Regions from separate parts of the Streptomyces sp. A0592 genome, predicted to be linked through region 2. Evidence: riboswitches for the same ligand, from Rfam matches in the RefSeq annotation. Region 2 holds a riboswitch; each other region holds the start of a gene.
What was found. A riboswitch is a leader RNA that binds a small molecule or an ion and turns the genes downstream of it on or off. The one in region 2 is predicted to bind thiamine pyrophosphate.

Region 1 (5,306 bases), on a different contig from region 2:
CCATCAGGACCGGCTCCTGGGCCCGGGTCACGGCCGAGGCCAGCATCACCGCCGCGCAGCCCAGTTCCATCGCCAGGGCGACGTCGGAGGCCGTGCCCGCGCCGGCGTCGAGGATCACCGGGACCGAGGCCCGCTCCGTGATGAGCTCGAAGTTGTGCGGGTTGCGGATGCCCATGCCGGACCCGATGGGGGAGCCGAGCGGCATGATCGCCGCGCAGCCCACGTCCTCCAGCTTGCGCGCGAGCACCGGGTCGTCGTTGGTGTACGGCAGGACGGTGAAGCCCTCGTCCACCAGGATCTCGGCGGCGTCCAGCAGCTCGACGCCGTCGGGCAGGAGGGTCCGCTCGTCCGCGACCACCTCCAGCTTGATCCAGTCGGTGCCGAGGGCCTCCCGCGCGAGCCGGGCCGTGAGGACGGCCTCGCCCGCGGTGAAGCAGCCGGCCGTGTTCGGCAGGACCGGGATGCCGAGCTTGGTCAGGACGGAGAGGACCGAGCCCTGCACCGTCGGGTCGAGGCGGCGCATGGCCACGGTGGTGAGCTCGGTGCCGGACGCGACCAGGGCGCGTTCCAGCACGTCCAGGCTCGGGGCGCCGCCCGTGCCCATGATCAGGCGGGAGGAGAACGTCCGGTCGCCCAGCGTGAAGAGGTCGTCGGCCATGCCGGTCAGCCTCCCTGGACCGCGGTGAGGATCTCCACGCGGTCGCCGTCGCCCACGGGGGTGGCCGGCCACTGCCCGCGGGGGACGACGGTCTCGTTGAGTGCGGCGGCCACCCCGGAGGGGGCCGCGGTCAGGGTGGCGACGACGGTGTCGAGCGTGGCGCCGGCCGCGACCTCGCGCGGCTCGCCGTTGACGGAGATGGTCATGCGTACGACTCCTGACGTGCGGCGGAGAAGCGGCGGGGGGTGAAGGGGCGCGCGATCCCGGGCAGTTCGCCGGTGACCAGCAGCTCGGCCAGCACCTCGCCGGTGAGCGGGGTCAGCAGCACCCCGTTGCGGTAGTGCCCGGTGGCCAGGTGCAGGCCGGGCAGGTCGGTGGGGCCCAGCAGCGGGGCGTTGTCGGGCGATCCGGGGCGCAGGCCCGCCCGGGTCTCGGTCAGCGGGAGCTCGGTGATGCCGGGGACCAGTTCATGGGCGTCGCGCAGGAGTTCGTAGACACCGCCCGCGGTGACGGTGGTGTCCCAGCCGAGTTCCTCGCTGGTGGCGCCGATGACGAGTTCGCCGTTCTCGCGGGGCACGAGGTAGACGTGGCTGCCGCGCACGACCGCCCGTACGGTGCGGGAGAGGAACGGCGCGTAGGCGGGGGGTACGGCGAGCCGCAGCACCTGCCCCTTGACGGGCCGTACGGGCGGCAGCACATCGGCGGGTACGCCCGCCAGCCGGCCGCTGAGCGAGCCCGCGGCCAGGACCACCTGGTCGGCGCGCAGCTCCGTGCCGTCGTCGAGGAGGGCGCCGGTCGCCCGGTCGGAGGTGGTGAGCAGCTGCTCGGCGGCCGCCCGGTGGATGCGCACTCCGGCGCCCTCGCAGGCGGCCAGCAGGGCGGCGGCGAGCCGGCGCGGGTCGACCTGGTGGTCGCCGTCGACGCGCAGGCCGCCGCGCACGCCGGGGGCGAGCATGGGTTCCAGGCGGCGGCACTCGCGGCCGGTGAGCCATTCGGGCTCCAGGCCGCAGCGGCGCTGGAGGGCGTGCAGTTCGCGCAGGTGGAGGCGGTCGTCGGCGTCGAGGGCGACGGCGAGGGTGCCGCAGGCGCGGTAGCCGATGTCCATCCCGCCGCTCGCTTCCGCGAGCTCGGCGGCGAACCGCGGATAGCGTTCGGCGGAGGCGAGGCCGAGGCCGAGGAGGGCTTCCTCGCCGTAGTGGAGTTCGGTGACGGGGGCGAGCATGCCGGCCGCCACCTGGGCGGCGCCGCCGCCGGGTGCCGGGTCGGCGAGTACGGTGCGCAGTCCGCGCTCCGCGGCCCGCCAGGCGGTGACCAGGCCGATGATCCCGCCTCCGACGACGAGGACGTCGGATCCCCGGTCGGTTTCCTTCCGAGATGAGTGCATGGGCGTCCAGCCCCTCCCTTCGCCGGCATGACCCGGATCAGGTTCGTACGGTCGGAGGCCGGCCAGCCTCCCTCTCAGCCCGGTGCGCCGGACTCCCGCGATAGGTACGGTGGCCAGACTATCCCGGTGGTGGACGGCGGGTAAGGCGGCACCTATTCCTGACGGAGCGTCAGATGATTAGGGTGGCCGCGTGAGCGAGCAGACGGAACAGAATCAGCGCGGCGTCGTGATCGTCGGCGCCGGAATGGCCGGGGTGCAGACCGCGGTCGCCCTGCGCGAACAGGGCTTCACGGGCCCCGTGACCCTGCTGGGAGCCGAACCCCACCAGCCCTACGACCGGCCCCCGCTGTCCAAGGCGGTGCTCCTCGGCAAGGCCGAGGACTCCGCCTTCGACGTGGACTTCGAAGGCCTGGGCATCGCGCTCCGCCTCGGGACGGAGGTCACCGGGCTGCGGGCCGCCGACCGCGAACTGGACACCGAGGCCGGACCGGTCCCGTACGAGGTCCTTGTCCTCGCGACCGGAGCGCAGCCGCTGACCCTGCCCGGCGCCGAGGGCGTCCCGGGCGTCCACCTGCTGCGCACGCTGGACGACGCGGCGCGGCTGCGCCCGGTCCTGGCGGCCGCGTCCCGGGTCGTGGTCGTCGGCGCCGGCTGGATCGGGGCGGAGTTCGCCACCGCTGCCCGGGAGGCCGGCTGCGCGGTGACCGTCGTCGAGGCGGCGGAGCGGGTGCTGGCGGGCGCCCTGCCCGGCGAGGTCGCCGAGCCGATGGCGCGCTGGTACGGGCAGGCCGGCGCCGAGCTGATCACCGGCGCGATGGTGGCCGGCGTCGAGGAGGGGCGGGTCCTCCTCGCGGACGGGCGCGCCCTGCCCGCCGACGCGGTGGTCGTGGGGATCGGCGCACGGCCCGCCACCGGATGGCTGGCCGGGTCTGGCGTGGAACGCGGCGCCGACGGCTCGGTCACCGCCGACGCGCACCTGCTGACCTCCCTGCCGGGGGTGTACGCGGTCGGCGACTGCGCCTCCTTCCCGTCCGGGCGGTACGGGGCGCGGCTGCTCGTGCACCACTGGGACAACGCGCTCCAGGGACCGCGGGCGGTCGCGGCGAACATCCTCGCCGGGGAGCCCACCGCGGTCTACGACCCGGTGCCGTACTTCTGGTCCGAGCAGTTCGGGCGCTTCGTGCAGTACGCCGGCCACCACGGCGGGGCCGACACCCTGGTGTGGCGCGGGGACCCGGCCGAGGAGGCCTGGTCGGTGTGCTGGCTGCGCGACGGCGCCCTGGCCGCGGTCCTCGCGGTCGGCCGCCCCCGCGACCTGGCGCAGGGCCGCAAGCTGATCGAGACGGGCGCCCCGGTCGACCCGGCGAAGGTCGCCGACCCGGGCACCCCGCTGAAATCGGCCACCGCGTAGCCGCGGTCCGGGCGGGGGCGTGCCACGGACGGTCCGCCCGGGTACCGGCTGTCGGTGGGAGGTGGCAGGCTTGGCCTGTGACCGAGATTGACGCAAAGATCGATTCCCTCGTCCCCGACTGGCTCTACCTCCCCGACATCGCGGAGATGCTCGACGTCGAGGTGACGAGGGTCCGCCAGATGGTCAAGGAAGGGCAGCTCATCGCCGTGCGCCGGGGCGAGAACCGGGCCCTGCAGGTTCCGGCCCCCTTCATCGACGGCGACAAGGTGGTCAAGGGCCTCGTCGGCCTGCTGACCGTCCTGCGCGACGACGGGTTCTCCGACGAGGAGATCCTGGAGTGGCTCTTCACCGCCGACCCGACCCTGCCCGGCACCCCCGCCCAGGCGCTGAGCGAGAATCGCGGCACGGAGGTGAAGCGCCGCGCTCAGGCGCTCGCCCTCTGACCTGATCCGCAGTAGCTCCACCGCGGTGTACGGGCCCCCGCGCCCGTACACCGCCTCCACACGGGGGGTACACCCATGCAGCTGTCCGACGCCCGGCTCTACCTGTGCACGGACGCCCGCAAGCGCCAGGGTGACCTCCCCGACTTCCTCGACGCCGTCCTGGCCGGGGGCGTGGACATCGTCCAACTCCGCGACAAGGGCATGGAGGCGGGCGAGGAACTCGAACACCTCCAGGTGTTCGCCGAGGCCGCGCGCCGCCACGGCCGGCTCCTCGCCGTGAACGACCGCGCCGACGTCGCCCACGCCATCGGCTCCGACGTCCTGCACCTCGGGCAGGGCGACATCCCCGTCCCCGCGGCCCGCGCCATCCTCGGCGGACAGGTGCTCATCGGCCGCTCCTGCCACGCGGAGGACGAGGTCGCCGCGGCCGCCGCCGAACCGGGCGTGGACTACTTCTGCACCGGGCCCTGCTGGCCCACCCCCACCAAGCCCGGCCGCCACGCCCCCGGCCTGGACCTGGTCCGCTACGCGGCCTCCCTGCGGCAGGACCGGCCCTGGTTCGCCATCGGCGGCATCGACGCCACGAACCTGGACGAGGTGCTGGACGCCGGCGCCACCCGCGTCGTGGTCGTCCGCGCGCTCACCGAGGCCTCCGACCCCGGTGCCGCCGCCGCGGACCTCGCCAAGCGGGTCCGGGCCCGCCTCGGCTGAGCCCCGGCCCGACGGACGGCTCCCGTCCGCCCGGACAGCCGGCGACGACCGTGGCAGACGGTGGCATTCCGCGCCGCCATACCCCGTAGAAGCCACTTCCGGCCAGAGGCACGGCCACCGGTGTCCAAAAACGTGTCCAAAAGGCGGACGCCGCTTCGGGGAGCGCCGGGGCGCGTCTAACCTGCCCACATGGCCTCTGGTACCGCTTCCACCTGGTCGGACCGCGCACACACGGTCCGCGACCTCCTCGCGTCCGGGCGCTCGTACTCCTTCGAGTTCTGGGCCCCGAAGACCGAGAAGGGCGAACGCAACCTCTGGAACGCCCTCCGCCGGGTCGAGGCGGTATCCCCGAGCTTCGTCTCCGTGACCTACGGAGCCGGCGGCTCCACCCGCGGCGGCACCGTCAAGGCCACCCAGGAGATCGCGGCGGACACCACGCTGACCCCGGTCGCGCACCTGACCGCCGTGGACCACTCCATCGCCGAGCTGCGCCACGTCATCGGCCAGTTCGCCGACGCCGGGATCCGCAACATGCTCGCCCTGCGCGGAGACCCGCCGGGCGACCCGATGGCCGAGTGGGTGGCCCACCCCGAGGGCGTGCACTACGCGGCCGACCTGGTGCGGCTGCTCAAGGAGTCGGGGGACTTCTGCGTCGGTGTCGCGGCCTTCCCCGAGATGCACCCGCGCTCCGCGGACTGG
Region 2 (5,306 bases):
AGGTGGTGAACCACAGCACGTCGGCGATGTCGGGCCGGGAGAGCACCTCGCCGATCCGGCCGAACTGCCATCCGGTGTCGGTCTTGAGGCCGCGGCCGACGATCGCGGCGACGGGGTAGGCGAAGAACAGCGCGAAGAAGACGAGGGGGACGGCCATCAGGGCGAGGCGGACGGCGGTGGCCCGCCCGCTCTCGCCCTGTCCGGGTACCCGCTCCGGTCCGGGGACCGGGGCGGCGTCGTGCGACGCCGCACCCGGCTCCTTCGTACCGCTTACTTCACGACGAGCGCGGTCCATGCCTTGACCCACTGCTCACGGTTCTTGGCGATGGTCTCCGGAGTGACGTTCTCCGGCTTCTCGACCACCACACCGTGCTTGGTGAACAGCTCCGGCAGCGCGGCGTCCTTGGTCACGGGGTTCACGAACATCTGGAGGGGCATGTCCTCCTGGAACTTCTTGCTGATCAGGAAGTCGACGAGGGCCTTGCCGCCCTCCTCGTTCTTCGCGCCCTTCAGCAGACCCGCGAACTCGATCTGGCGGAAGCAGGTGCCGGTGGCGACGCCCGTCGGGGCCTCGGCCGGCTGCGGCTCGCCGTACAGCACCTCGACCGGCGGGCTGGAGGCGTAGGAGACGACCAGCGGACGGTCGCCCTTGGCCTTCTTGCCGCCCGCGGAGCCGGAGAAGCGCTCGTTGTAGGCCTGCTCCCAGCCGTCGACGACCTCGACGCCGTTGGCCTTCAGCTTGCTCCAGTAGTCCTTCCAGCCCTCCTCGCCGTACTTGCCGACGGAGGCGAGCATGAAGCCGAGGCCGGGGGAGGAGGTCGCGGCGTTCTCGACCACCAGCAGGTTCTTGTACTCCGGCTTGGTCAGGTCGTCCAGCGTCTGCGGCGGGGCGATCTTCTTGTCGGCGAAGTAGGCCTTGTCGTAGTTGACGCAGATGTCGCCGGAGTCGATCGGGGTGACCCGGTGCTCCTTGTCGAGCACGTACTCGGGCTTCACGTCGGCCAGGCCCTTGGCCTCGTACGGGGTGAAGATGCCGTTGTCGAGGGCGCGCGAGAGCAGGGTGTTGTCGACGCCGAAGAAGACGTCGCCGCGCGGGTTGCCCTTGGTGAGGATCTCCTGGTTCAGGGCGGCGCCGGCGTCACCGGACTTCAGCACCTTGACGGTGTAGCCGCTCTGCTGCTCGAACTCCTTGAGGACCGCGTCGGTCACGTTGAAGGAGTCGTGGGAGACGAGCGTGACGGTCTTGGACTTCGGGGCGTCGCTCGTCCCCGCGGTCTTGTCCTTGGCGTCGCCGCCGCCGCAGGCGCTGAGCGTAGTGACGCCCAGCGCGGCCGCGAGCGCGGCGCCCGCGATCTTCTTGGTGGTGCTCACTGGTGATTCCTCCTGGGATGACCAGGAGAAGACGCGGCCCTGCCCGGCGCTCTGTGCGAGCGGACGCCGGGCAGGGCGCAACAGCTTGAGTGGTGACCGAACTTCCTACCCCGAATGACCGGGGCGAGGTTCAGAGGGTCTGCGGATGACGGATACCGCACTCTCAGCGCTGTGGCGCTCCCCTGTCGGAATATGCAATTGGTTCGGCCACAGGGTACCCCGTGGCCGAATGTGACCGGCCAGAACCGGACGCTAGCGCTCCGAGGCGGCCAGCTGGCCGCACGCGCCGTCGATCTCCTGGCCCCGGGTGTCACGCACGGTCACAGGAACGCCGTGACGGGCGATGGCCTCCACGAAGGCCTTCTCGTCCTCGGGCCGCGAGGCGGTCCACTTGGAGCCGGGCGTCGGGTTCAGCGGGATCAGGTTGACGTGTACGCGCTTGCCCTTGAGCAGCCGGCCCAGCAGGTCCCCCCGCCAGGCCTGGTCGTTGATGTCGCGGATCAGGGCGTACTCGATCGAGATCCGGCGGCCGGACTTCTCGGCGTACTCCCACGCGGCGTCGAGGACCTCGCGCACGTTCCAGCGGGTGTTCACGGGGACCAGGGTGTCGCGCAGCTCGTCGTCCGGGGCGTGCAGCGAGACGGCGAGGCGGCACTTGAAGCCCTCGTCGGCGAACCGCAGCATGGCCGGGACCAGGCCGACCGTGGAGACGGTGATGCCGCGCTGGGACAGGCCCAGGCCGTCGGGCTCCGGGTCGGTGAGCCGGCGGATGGCGCCGACGACGCGGTTGTAGTTGGCCAGGGGCTCGCCCATGCCCATGAAGACGATGTTCGACAGCCGGGCGGGGCCGCCGGGGACCTCTCCGTCGCGCAGCGCGCGCATGCCGTCGACGATCTGGTGCACGATCTCGGCGGTGGAGAGGTTGCGGTCCAGGCCGGCCTGGCCGGTGGCGCAGAACGGGCAGTTCATGCCGCAGCCGGCCTGCGAGGAGATGCACATGGTGACCCGGTCGGGGTAGCGCATCAGCACGGACTCCACCAGCGTGCCGTCGTGCAGCTTCCACAGGGTCTTGCGGGTGGTGTCGTCGTCGCAGCTGATGTGCCGGATGACGGACATCAGGTCCGGGAGGAGCTCCTGCTGGAGCTTGGTCCGGGAACCCGCCGGGATGTCGGTCCACTCGGCCGGGTCGTGCGCGTACCGCGCGAAGTAGTGCTGGGAGAGCTGCTTGGCCCGGAACGGCTTCTCGCCGATCGCGGCAACCGCCTCACGGCGCTCGGCCGGGGTCATGTCTGCGAGGTGCCGGGGCGGCTTCTTGGCCCCGCGAGGGGCGACGAAGGTGAGCTCACCCGGAACGGGGCGGGGGGCCATGCGGTACTCCTCAGTACGACGAGGTGGGGGTCACCCCGCGCGTGCAGGGCCGGTCCGCGGCTCGGCCGCTGGACGGAAAGGGCGCGCCGCGTACACGCGGCGCGCCCTCCAGGATAACCCGACCGGGACCCGTCAGCCGGTGCCGACGAAAGCGGCCAGCAGCAGCCACACCACCGGAGCGGTGGGCAGGAGCGAGTCCAGCCGGTCCATGATGCCGCCGTGCCCCGGCAGCAGGGTGCCCATGTCCTTGATGCCCAGGTCCCTCTTGATCATCGACTCGCCCAGGTCGCCCAGGGTGGCGCTGACCGCGACCGCGAGGCCGAGCAGCAGGCCCTGCCACCAGGCGCCGCCGTCGATCAGGAACTCCATGCAGAGCGCGCCGGCGACCATGGCGAAGGCCACCGCTCCGAACAGTCCCTCGCGGGTCTTGCCGGGGCTGATGCGCGGCGCCAGCTTGGTCTTCCCGAAGCGCCAGCCCACGGCGTAGGCCCCGGTGTCGCTGACGACGGTCAGGAGCAGGAAGGTGATCACGCGCTGCGGCCCGTCGTCGGCGGTGAGCAGCATCGCGACGAACGTGGCCAGGAAGGGCACGTAGAACGCCGCGAAGGCGCCCGCCGTGACGTCCTTGAGGTAGTCCTCGGGCGGTTCGGTCATCCGCCACACCAGGACGGCCAGCACGGTGAGTGCCATGGCCACCCAGGCGCCCTCGGCCCCGCGGACGTATCCGGCGATGACCATGGCCGCGCCACCGACCGCGAGCGGGACCAGAGGGGCCTTGATGCCCTTCTGCTCCTGCAGGCGGGAAGTGAGCTCCCACAGGCCGACCACGACGGCGACGACGACGACACCGACGAAGACCGCCTTGACGATCAGGAGCGATGCGAAGATCACCGCACCGAGACCGACTCCGACCCCTATCGCGGCACGCAGGTCCCGCCCCGCCCGCTTCTTCTGCGGCGGGGGGGAGGAGTCCTGCGGGTGCTCTGCATGCGGAGGCGGGGGGCTGGGCATGGGCTCCTGCGGCGGCGTATCGGCGCGGAAGGGGAAGCCGCCGTCCGAGGCGGCCCCCCTGTCGCGTGCTTCCCGGTCGTCGAAGTCACGGCCGGCGGCATCGGGCACGATGGGCATGGGCCGAGTGTGCGGGCCCACCTGCGCATCGTATGCGGGACCCGCCGGAACCGGCTCCGGCTGCCAGGAAGAGTCGTTCATCAGACTTCGAGGAGCTCGGCTTCCTTGTGCTTGAGGAGCTCGTCCACCTGCGCGACGTACTTCGCGGTGGTGTCGTCGAGCTCCTTCTCCGCGCGACGGACCTCGTCCTCGCCCGCCTCCTTGTCCTTGACGAGCTTGTCAAGGGCGTCCTTGGCCTTGCGGCGGACGGAGCGGATGGAGACCTTGGAGTCCTCGGCCTTGTTCTTGGCGACCTTGATGTACTCCTTGCGGCGCTCCCCGGTGAGCTCGGGGAAGGTCACCCGGATGATGCGGCCGTCGTTGCTCGGGTTCACCCCGAGGTCGGAGTCGCGGATGGCCTGCTCGATGTTGCGCAGCGCGGACGCGTCGAACGGCGTCACGATGGCCATGCGCGGCTCGGGAACCGCGAAGGAGGCGAGCTGGTTGATGGGCGTGATGGCGCCGTAGTAGTCGGCGACGATCTTGTTGAACATCGCCGGGTGCGCACGGCCGGTGCGGATCGCGGCGAAGTCCTCCTTCGCGACGACGACGGCCTTCTCCATCTTCTCCTCGGCCTCGAGGAGGATTTCTTCGATCACCACGTGCTCCTGCATGTCTTGAATGGATGGTTCGGGCGGGCGGGCGGGCCGGTCGGGGCACCCCGGACCGGCAGCGAACTGCTCAGGCCCGGGTTTCCTGGTCGCTGACGAGCGTGCCGATCTTCTCACCCTTGACGGCGCGGGCGATATTGCCCTCGGCGAGCAGCTCGAAGACGAGGATCGGCAGCTTGTTGTCACGGCAGAGGGTGATCGCGGTGGCATCGGCGACCTTGAGGTCGCGCGAGAGCACCTCGCCGTACTCCAGCGCGTCGAACTTCACCGCGTCCGGGTTCTTCTTCGGGTCGGAGTCGTAGACCCCGTCGACACCGTTCTTGCCCATGAGGAGGGCTTCGGCGTCGATCTCCAGGGCACGCTGGGCGGCCGTGGTGTCGGTGGAGAAGTAGGGCATGCCCATGCCGGCGCCGAAGATGACGACGCGGCCCTTCTCCAGGTGGCGCACGGCGCGCAGCGGGATGTACGGCTCCGCGACCTGGCCCATGGTGATGGCCGTCTGCACGCGGGAGTCGATGCCCTCCTTCTCCAGGAAGTCCTGGAGCGCGAGGCAGTTCATGACCGTGCCGAGCATGCCCATGTAGTCGGACCGCGCCCGGTCCATGCCGCGCTGCTGGAGCTCGGCGCCTCGGAAAAAATTGCCGCCGCCGATCACGACGGCGATCTCCGCGCCGTCGCGGACCACCGCGGCGATCTCACGCGCGATGGCGTGGACGACGTCGGGGTCGACGCCCAGTCCTCCGCCACCGGAGAAGGCCTCGCCCGACAGCTTCAGCATGAAGCGGCGGC
Region 3 (5,306 bases), on a different contig from region 2:
GTGGCGCGCGGCAGCGTCGTCTACGTCCCGGCGGGCGTCCCGCACAAGTTCCACCACATCACCGAGGACCTGAAGGTGATGGTGGTGTTCTCCCCGCCGGAGGGCTGAGCGAGACCGCGGGTGGGGGTCGTGTCCCTGATCCCCCTAAGGGGCGGATCAGGGGACTCCGGGGGCTCGCGGGCCCCGATCGGAGCCCGCGGACTCCTAGCATCGACAGCAGGAAGTCACGGACGGGAAGACCAGGAAGAGGTCGAGGACATGAACGGGATCCGGGAGATATTCGCAGGCATGCCCTGGTGGGTTAAGTGGGTCGCCGTTCCGCTGCTGGCGCTGTTCGTCTTCGGCGGTGTCATCACCAGCATCCTGGGCGCGCTGATCTCGTTCGCCTTCAAGCTGCTGCTTTTCGTCGGCCTCGTCGGCGGGCTGATCTTCGTCGTGAAGAAGGTCGGCGGCGGACGTTCGAAGTCCTCCTTCACCGAGTGGTAGGTGACGGGCCGGGGCGGTTCCCTCGTTAACCCAGCTGAGGGAACCGGACGCTCTGAACCGCTCGCAGCCCCGGAAACGGTGGATAGAGTCGCGAACTGTGCCGTTCCCTGGGCACGAGAGCCGGCAGCACCGCCTGACCTGTGGTGACGCCGACGACCCGCCGAGCGCGACCCCCAGGATCCGGCATGAGCGGGGGCGGCCCCCGCGGGGCGGGCCACCCCTGAAGGCCCGCCGCCACGCCTGGGGGTGAGCTTGTCTCCGGTCCACAATGCGGGTGTGCCGACACTGATCGGTTCGGTGCAGAGGGCGCTGAGGCTGCTCGAAGCCGCGGGATCCCACAGCGGGGGTGCCCCGGCGAAGCAGCTGGCGCGTGAGGCCGGGCTCCCGCTTCCCACCGCGTACCACCTGCTGCGCACCCTGACGCACGAGGGCTACCTGCGCAGAGAGAGCGGGGTCTTCGTCCTCGGCGCCGCGGCCGGCAGGCTGGTCGGCGGGGCACTCCAGCAGAAACGTCGCAGCATGATCCTCGACTCGCTCGCGCACTTCCGCGACACGGTCGGGGCGCCCGTCTACTTCGCGGTCTACCGCGAGGGTGAAATCGAGGTCGTGGGTGTCTCGGACACCCCGGGCAGCCCGGCGTGTGAGGAGTGGGCCGACTTCCGTGCGACGGGATTCGCGCACGCGATCGGGCAGTGCCTGCTCGGCCAGCTCGACGAGAACGCGCGCAAGGACTATTACGACCGCCATCCGGTAGAGGCCATCACCCCTTATACCGTGCGCGATCTGCGCTCCTTGGAGAACCGGATCGGGGCCCTCGGGCGAATGCAGCCCGTAATCGAGCGGCAGGAATATGCCCTCGGCACGGTCTGTGCCGCCATCCCCATCACGGCCGGGGATGCGGCCGCGACGATGGCCATTTCTTTGCCCCTGCACCAGGAAGATCGATTGCTGTATGTAGTCGATCGACTACGGAGTGAAGTAGGCGCGCTGTTGAGCACCCTCTCGTTCTCTATCAGTATCTGAAAACTCACTCCTTGTGATCTGCATGCGCTTCCACCACTCTTGTCAAGAGGGCCCTGGGGGATCATTCCTGGCCACTTCCACTACAGCGGGGTAGGCAATGCGCGAGTCCGTACAGGCTGAGGTCATGATGAGTTTCCTCGTTTCCGAGGAGCTTTCGTTCCGGATCCCGGTGGAACTCCGGTACGACGCCCGTGATCCCTACGCAGTCCGCCTGACCTTCCACCTTCCCGGAGATGCGCCCGTGACCTGGGCGTTCGGCCGGGAGCTGCTGCTCGACGGCATCAACAAGCCGTGCGGTGACGGCGATGTGCACATCGCCCCCACCAGTCCCGAGGAGCTGTCCGACGTCCACATCCGGCTTCAGGTCGGCGGTGACCGGGCCCTGTTCCGGGCCAGCGCGGCACCGCTCGTCGCGTTCCTCGACCGCACCGACCGGATCGTTCCGCTCGGGCAGGAGCGCAACACGGGCGACTTCGAAGAGCACTTGGACGAGGCGCTCGGCAGAATCCTGGCCGAGTCGAAGCAGAACGAGCAGAACGCCGGCTGAACCGCCGCCCCGACCCGCTCACCACTCGGGCTGAACCGCCGTTCAGCGCTTGCGCCGCCGGCCCCGGCCGCCGCGTACCGGTCCCGAGCCCGGTGCGACGGCCGGGGATTCCGGCCGGTCGGCCGAGACCACCAGCGCCGCCAGCGCCGTTGTCACCGGCACCGACGCCACCAGTCCGATCGAGCCGACGAGGGTCCGTACGATCTCCACCGCGACCAGCTCGCTGTTCGCCACCGATCCCATGCTGCTGTTGGCGATCGAGAACAGCAGGAGCAGCGGCAGCGCGGCGCCCGCGTAGGCCAGCACCAGGGTGTTGACCACCGATGCGATGTGGTCGCGGCCGATTCTGATGGCGGCCCGGTACAGGGAGCGGGGCCCCTGGGAGGGGTCTGCCTGGTGGAGTTCCCACACCGCCGAGGTCTGGGTGACCGTCACGTCGTCGAGGACACCCAGCGATCCGATGATGATGCCGGCGAGCAGCAGGCCGCTCATGTCGATGTCAGGGTAGAGCCCGTGGATCAGCCCGGTGTTGTCGTCGGTGTTGCCGCTGAGGAACGCCCAGTCGATGAACACCGAGCCCAGCAGGCCGATCAGCAGGAGTGACACGAGCGTGCCCAGGACGGCCACCGAGGTGCGGGCGGTCAGGCCGTGGCACATGTAGAGCGCGATCAGCATGATCGCGCTCGCCCCGACCACCGCGACCACCAGCGGGTTCGACCCCTGCAGGATGGCGGGGAGGATGAAGAGCGTCAGCACGCCGAAGCTGACGACCAGTGCGATCAGCGCGAACAGCCCGCGCATCCGCCCGACGAGGACGACCGCGAGCGCGAAGATGCCGGCCAGCACCGCCAGCGGGAGCTTGCGGTTCACGTCGATCACCGAGTACTGGAGGTCGCGGGGCGCGTCCGGCGCGTACGCCACCACCACTTCCTGGCCGTCCGCCAACTGCCGTGGCGCGCCCGGCTGGACGATCTCCACGAAGGTGCGCCCCTTGTCCGGGCCGCTCCCGATCTCGACGGTCGCCTTCTTGCACTCGCCGGTCTGCGCGGCCCGGGCTCCGCCGCCCGTCGGGGCGGAGCCCTCGCCGGTCGGCGGCACCTGCGCGGCGTTCACGGATTTGCAGTCGACGAGTTCCAGCGAGACGACCTTGGCCTGCTGCGTCTGTCGGTCGAAGCCCACCCCGGTCCGCTCGTGGTCCGGCGTGCCGCCCGGCCAGAGGACCGCCAGGCCGACGAAGACGGCGACAGCGAAGGGGATCAGTACGGCCGCGATGACCTTGCGCAGGTGCTTCGAGACGGGTGCCGCAGGTCCGTGGCTGTGGCTGTGGGAGTGGCCGGAGGAGTGCCCGTGTCCGGCGTGCGCGTGGCCGGAGTGGCCGTTGGGCTCAGTGGGCTCGGTGGGGGGCTGCGGCGAGGACGTCACCTGCAGATCATCGCAAGAGATGAGGGGGCCCACTGTTCAGCACGCCATGGATGGCGCTAGCGTGGGGGCTACTTTGCACAACGCGGGAGCTCGGAGCACCGGGCTGAGAGGGCGCTGATCACCGTACGCGATCACGAATGCGTACGGGAGGAGGCTGCGTCGACCGCCGAACCTGTTACCGGGTAATGCCGGCGTAGGGAGATCAGGTCTCATGACCATTCAGGACGCACGCACGCCTGCCGTCAGCCAGGACGGCGACGGCTCGACCGAGCGCAAGCCGGGCTGGCACAAGGGCTACGTGGCGGGCTCCCGCCCCGACATCCGGGTGCCGGTCCGCCAGGTCCACCTCACCAACGGCAAGGACGTGACGCTCTACGACACGTCCGGTCCGTACACCGACCCGCAGATCGAGACCGATGTGCGACGGGGCCTCGCGCCGCTGCGCGAGAACTGGATCATCAGCCGCGGCGACACCGAGGAGTACGCCGGCCGTCCGGTACGCCCTGAGGACGACGGCATCAAGCACACCTCTCCGCGCGGTGGCCTCAAGAACCTCGACGCGGTCTTCCCGGGCCGCCCCCGTCAGCCCCGCCGGGGCCGGGACGGCGCCGCCGTCACGCAGCTCGCGTACGCCCGCCGGGGCGAGATCACCCCGGAGATGGAGTACGTCGCGATCCGCGAGAACGTCTCCCCGGAGGTCGTCCGCGAGGAGATCGCCGCAGGTCGCGCGGTGCTTCCGGCGAACGTGAACCACCCGGAGATCGAGCCGATGATCATCGGCAAGAAGTTCCTGGTGAAGGTCAACGCCAACATCGGCAACTCCGCCGTCACCTCCTCCATCGAGGAGGAGGTGGAGAAGATGACCTGGGCGACCCGCTGGGGCGCGGACACGGTCATGGACCTCTCGACGGGCCGCAACATCCACACCACCCGCGAGTGGGTGCTGCGCAACTCCCCGGTTCCGATCGGCACCGTGCCGCTCTACCAGGCGCTGGAGAAGGTCGACGGCCGGGCCGAGGACCTGACCTGGGAGATCTACAAGGACACGGTCATCGAGCAGGCCGAGCAGGGCGTCGACTACATGACGGTCCACGCCGGCGTGCTCCTGCCGTACGTGCCGCTGACCGCCCGCCGCAAGACCGGCATCGTCTCACGCGGCGGCTCGATCATGGCCGCGTGGTGCCTGGCGCACCACAAGGAGAACTTCCTCTACACGAACTTCGAGGAGCTCTGCGACATCCTCGCGACGTACGACGTCACGTATTCCCTCGGTGACGGACTGCGCCCCGGCTCGATCGCGGACGCCAACGACGCGGCCCAGTTTGCCGAGCTGAAGACGCTGGGTGAGCTGAACACCATCGCCAAGCGCCACAACGTCCAGACGATGATCGAGGGCCCGGGCCATGTCCCGATGCACAAGATCAAGGAGAACATCGACCTCCAGCAGGAGATCTGCGAGGAGGCGCCGTTCTACACGCTCGGCCCGCTGACCACGGACGTCGCCCCCGCCTACGACCACATCACCTCGGGCATCGGCGCCGCGATGATCGCCTGGTGGGGCACGGCGATGCTCTGCTACGTCACGCCCAAGGAGCACCTGGGCCTGCCCAACCGGGACGACGTCAAGACCGGCGTGATCACGTACAAGATCTCGGCACACGCCGCTGACCTGGCGAAGGGGCACCCCGGCGCCCAGGAGTGGGACGACGCGCTGTCCGACGCGCGGTTCGAGTTCCGCTGGGAGGACCAGTTCAACCTGGCCCTGGACCCGGACACGGCCCGTGAGTTCCACGACGAGACCCTTCCCGCGGAGCCGGCCAAGACCGCG

Region 1: it holds a riboswitch for thiamine pyrophosphate, as region 2 does, so the genes downstream of both, thiO (glycine oxidase ThiO) here and E6U81_RS21815 (thiamine ABC transporter substrate-binding protein) in region 2, are expected to answer to the same signal.
Region 3: it holds a riboswitch for thiamine pyrophosphate, as region 2 does, so the genes downstream of both, thiC (phosphomethylpyrimidine synthase ThiC) here and E6U81_RS21815 (thiamine ABC transporter substrate-binding protein) in region 2, are expected to answer to the same signal.

What each region holds. Positions count from the first base shown of each region.
Region 1 is NZ_SSBM01000008.1:129,789-135,094, reverse strand. It holds gene E6U81_RS14615 (thiazole synthase) at 1-658, opposite strand, end outside; gene thiS (sulfur carrier protein ThiS) at 664-864, opposite strand; gene thiO (glycine oxidase ThiO) at 861-2,042, opposite strand; TPP riboswitch at 2,040-2,151, opposite strand; gene E6U81_RS14600 (FAD-dependent oxidoreductase) at 2,233-3,453, shown strand; gene E6U81_RS14595 (Rv2175c family DNA-binding protein) at 3,531-3,896, shown strand; gene thiE (thiamine phosphate synthase) at 3,972-4,607, shown strand; gene metF (methylenetetrahydrofolate reductase [NAD(P)H]) at 4,797-5,306, shown strand, end outside.
Region 2 is NZ_SSBM01000015.1:70,925-76,230, forward strand. It holds gene E6U81_RS21810 (iron ABC transporter permease) at 1-157, opposite strand, end outside; gene E6U81_RS21815 (thiamine ABC transporter substrate-binding protein) at 271-1,371, opposite strand; TPP riboswitch at 1,456-1,565, opposite strand; gene rlmN (23S rRNA (adenine(2503)-C(2))-methyltransferase RlmN) at 1,624-2,739, opposite strand; gene E6U81_RS21825 (phosphatidate cytidylyltransferase) at 2,872-3,948, opposite strand; gene frr (ribosome recycling factor) at 3,948-4,505, opposite strand; gene pyrH (UMP kinase) at 4,588-5,306, opposite strand, start outside.
Region 3 is NZ_SSBM01000007.1:178,050-183,355, forward strand. It holds gene E6U81_RS13460 (cupin domain-containing protein) at 1-108, shown strand, start outside; gene E6U81_RS13465 (DUF5326 family protein) at 259-486, shown strand; gene E6U81_RS13470 (helix-turn-helix domain-containing protein) at 763-1,509, shown strand; gene E6U81_RS13475 (SsgA family sporulation/cell division regulator) at 1,607-2,056, shown strand; gene E6U81_RS13480 (YibE/F family protein) at 2,099-3,478, opposite strand; TPP riboswitch at 3,551-3,695, shown strand; gene thiC (phosphomethylpyrimidine synthase ThiC) at 3,690-5,306, shown strand, end outside.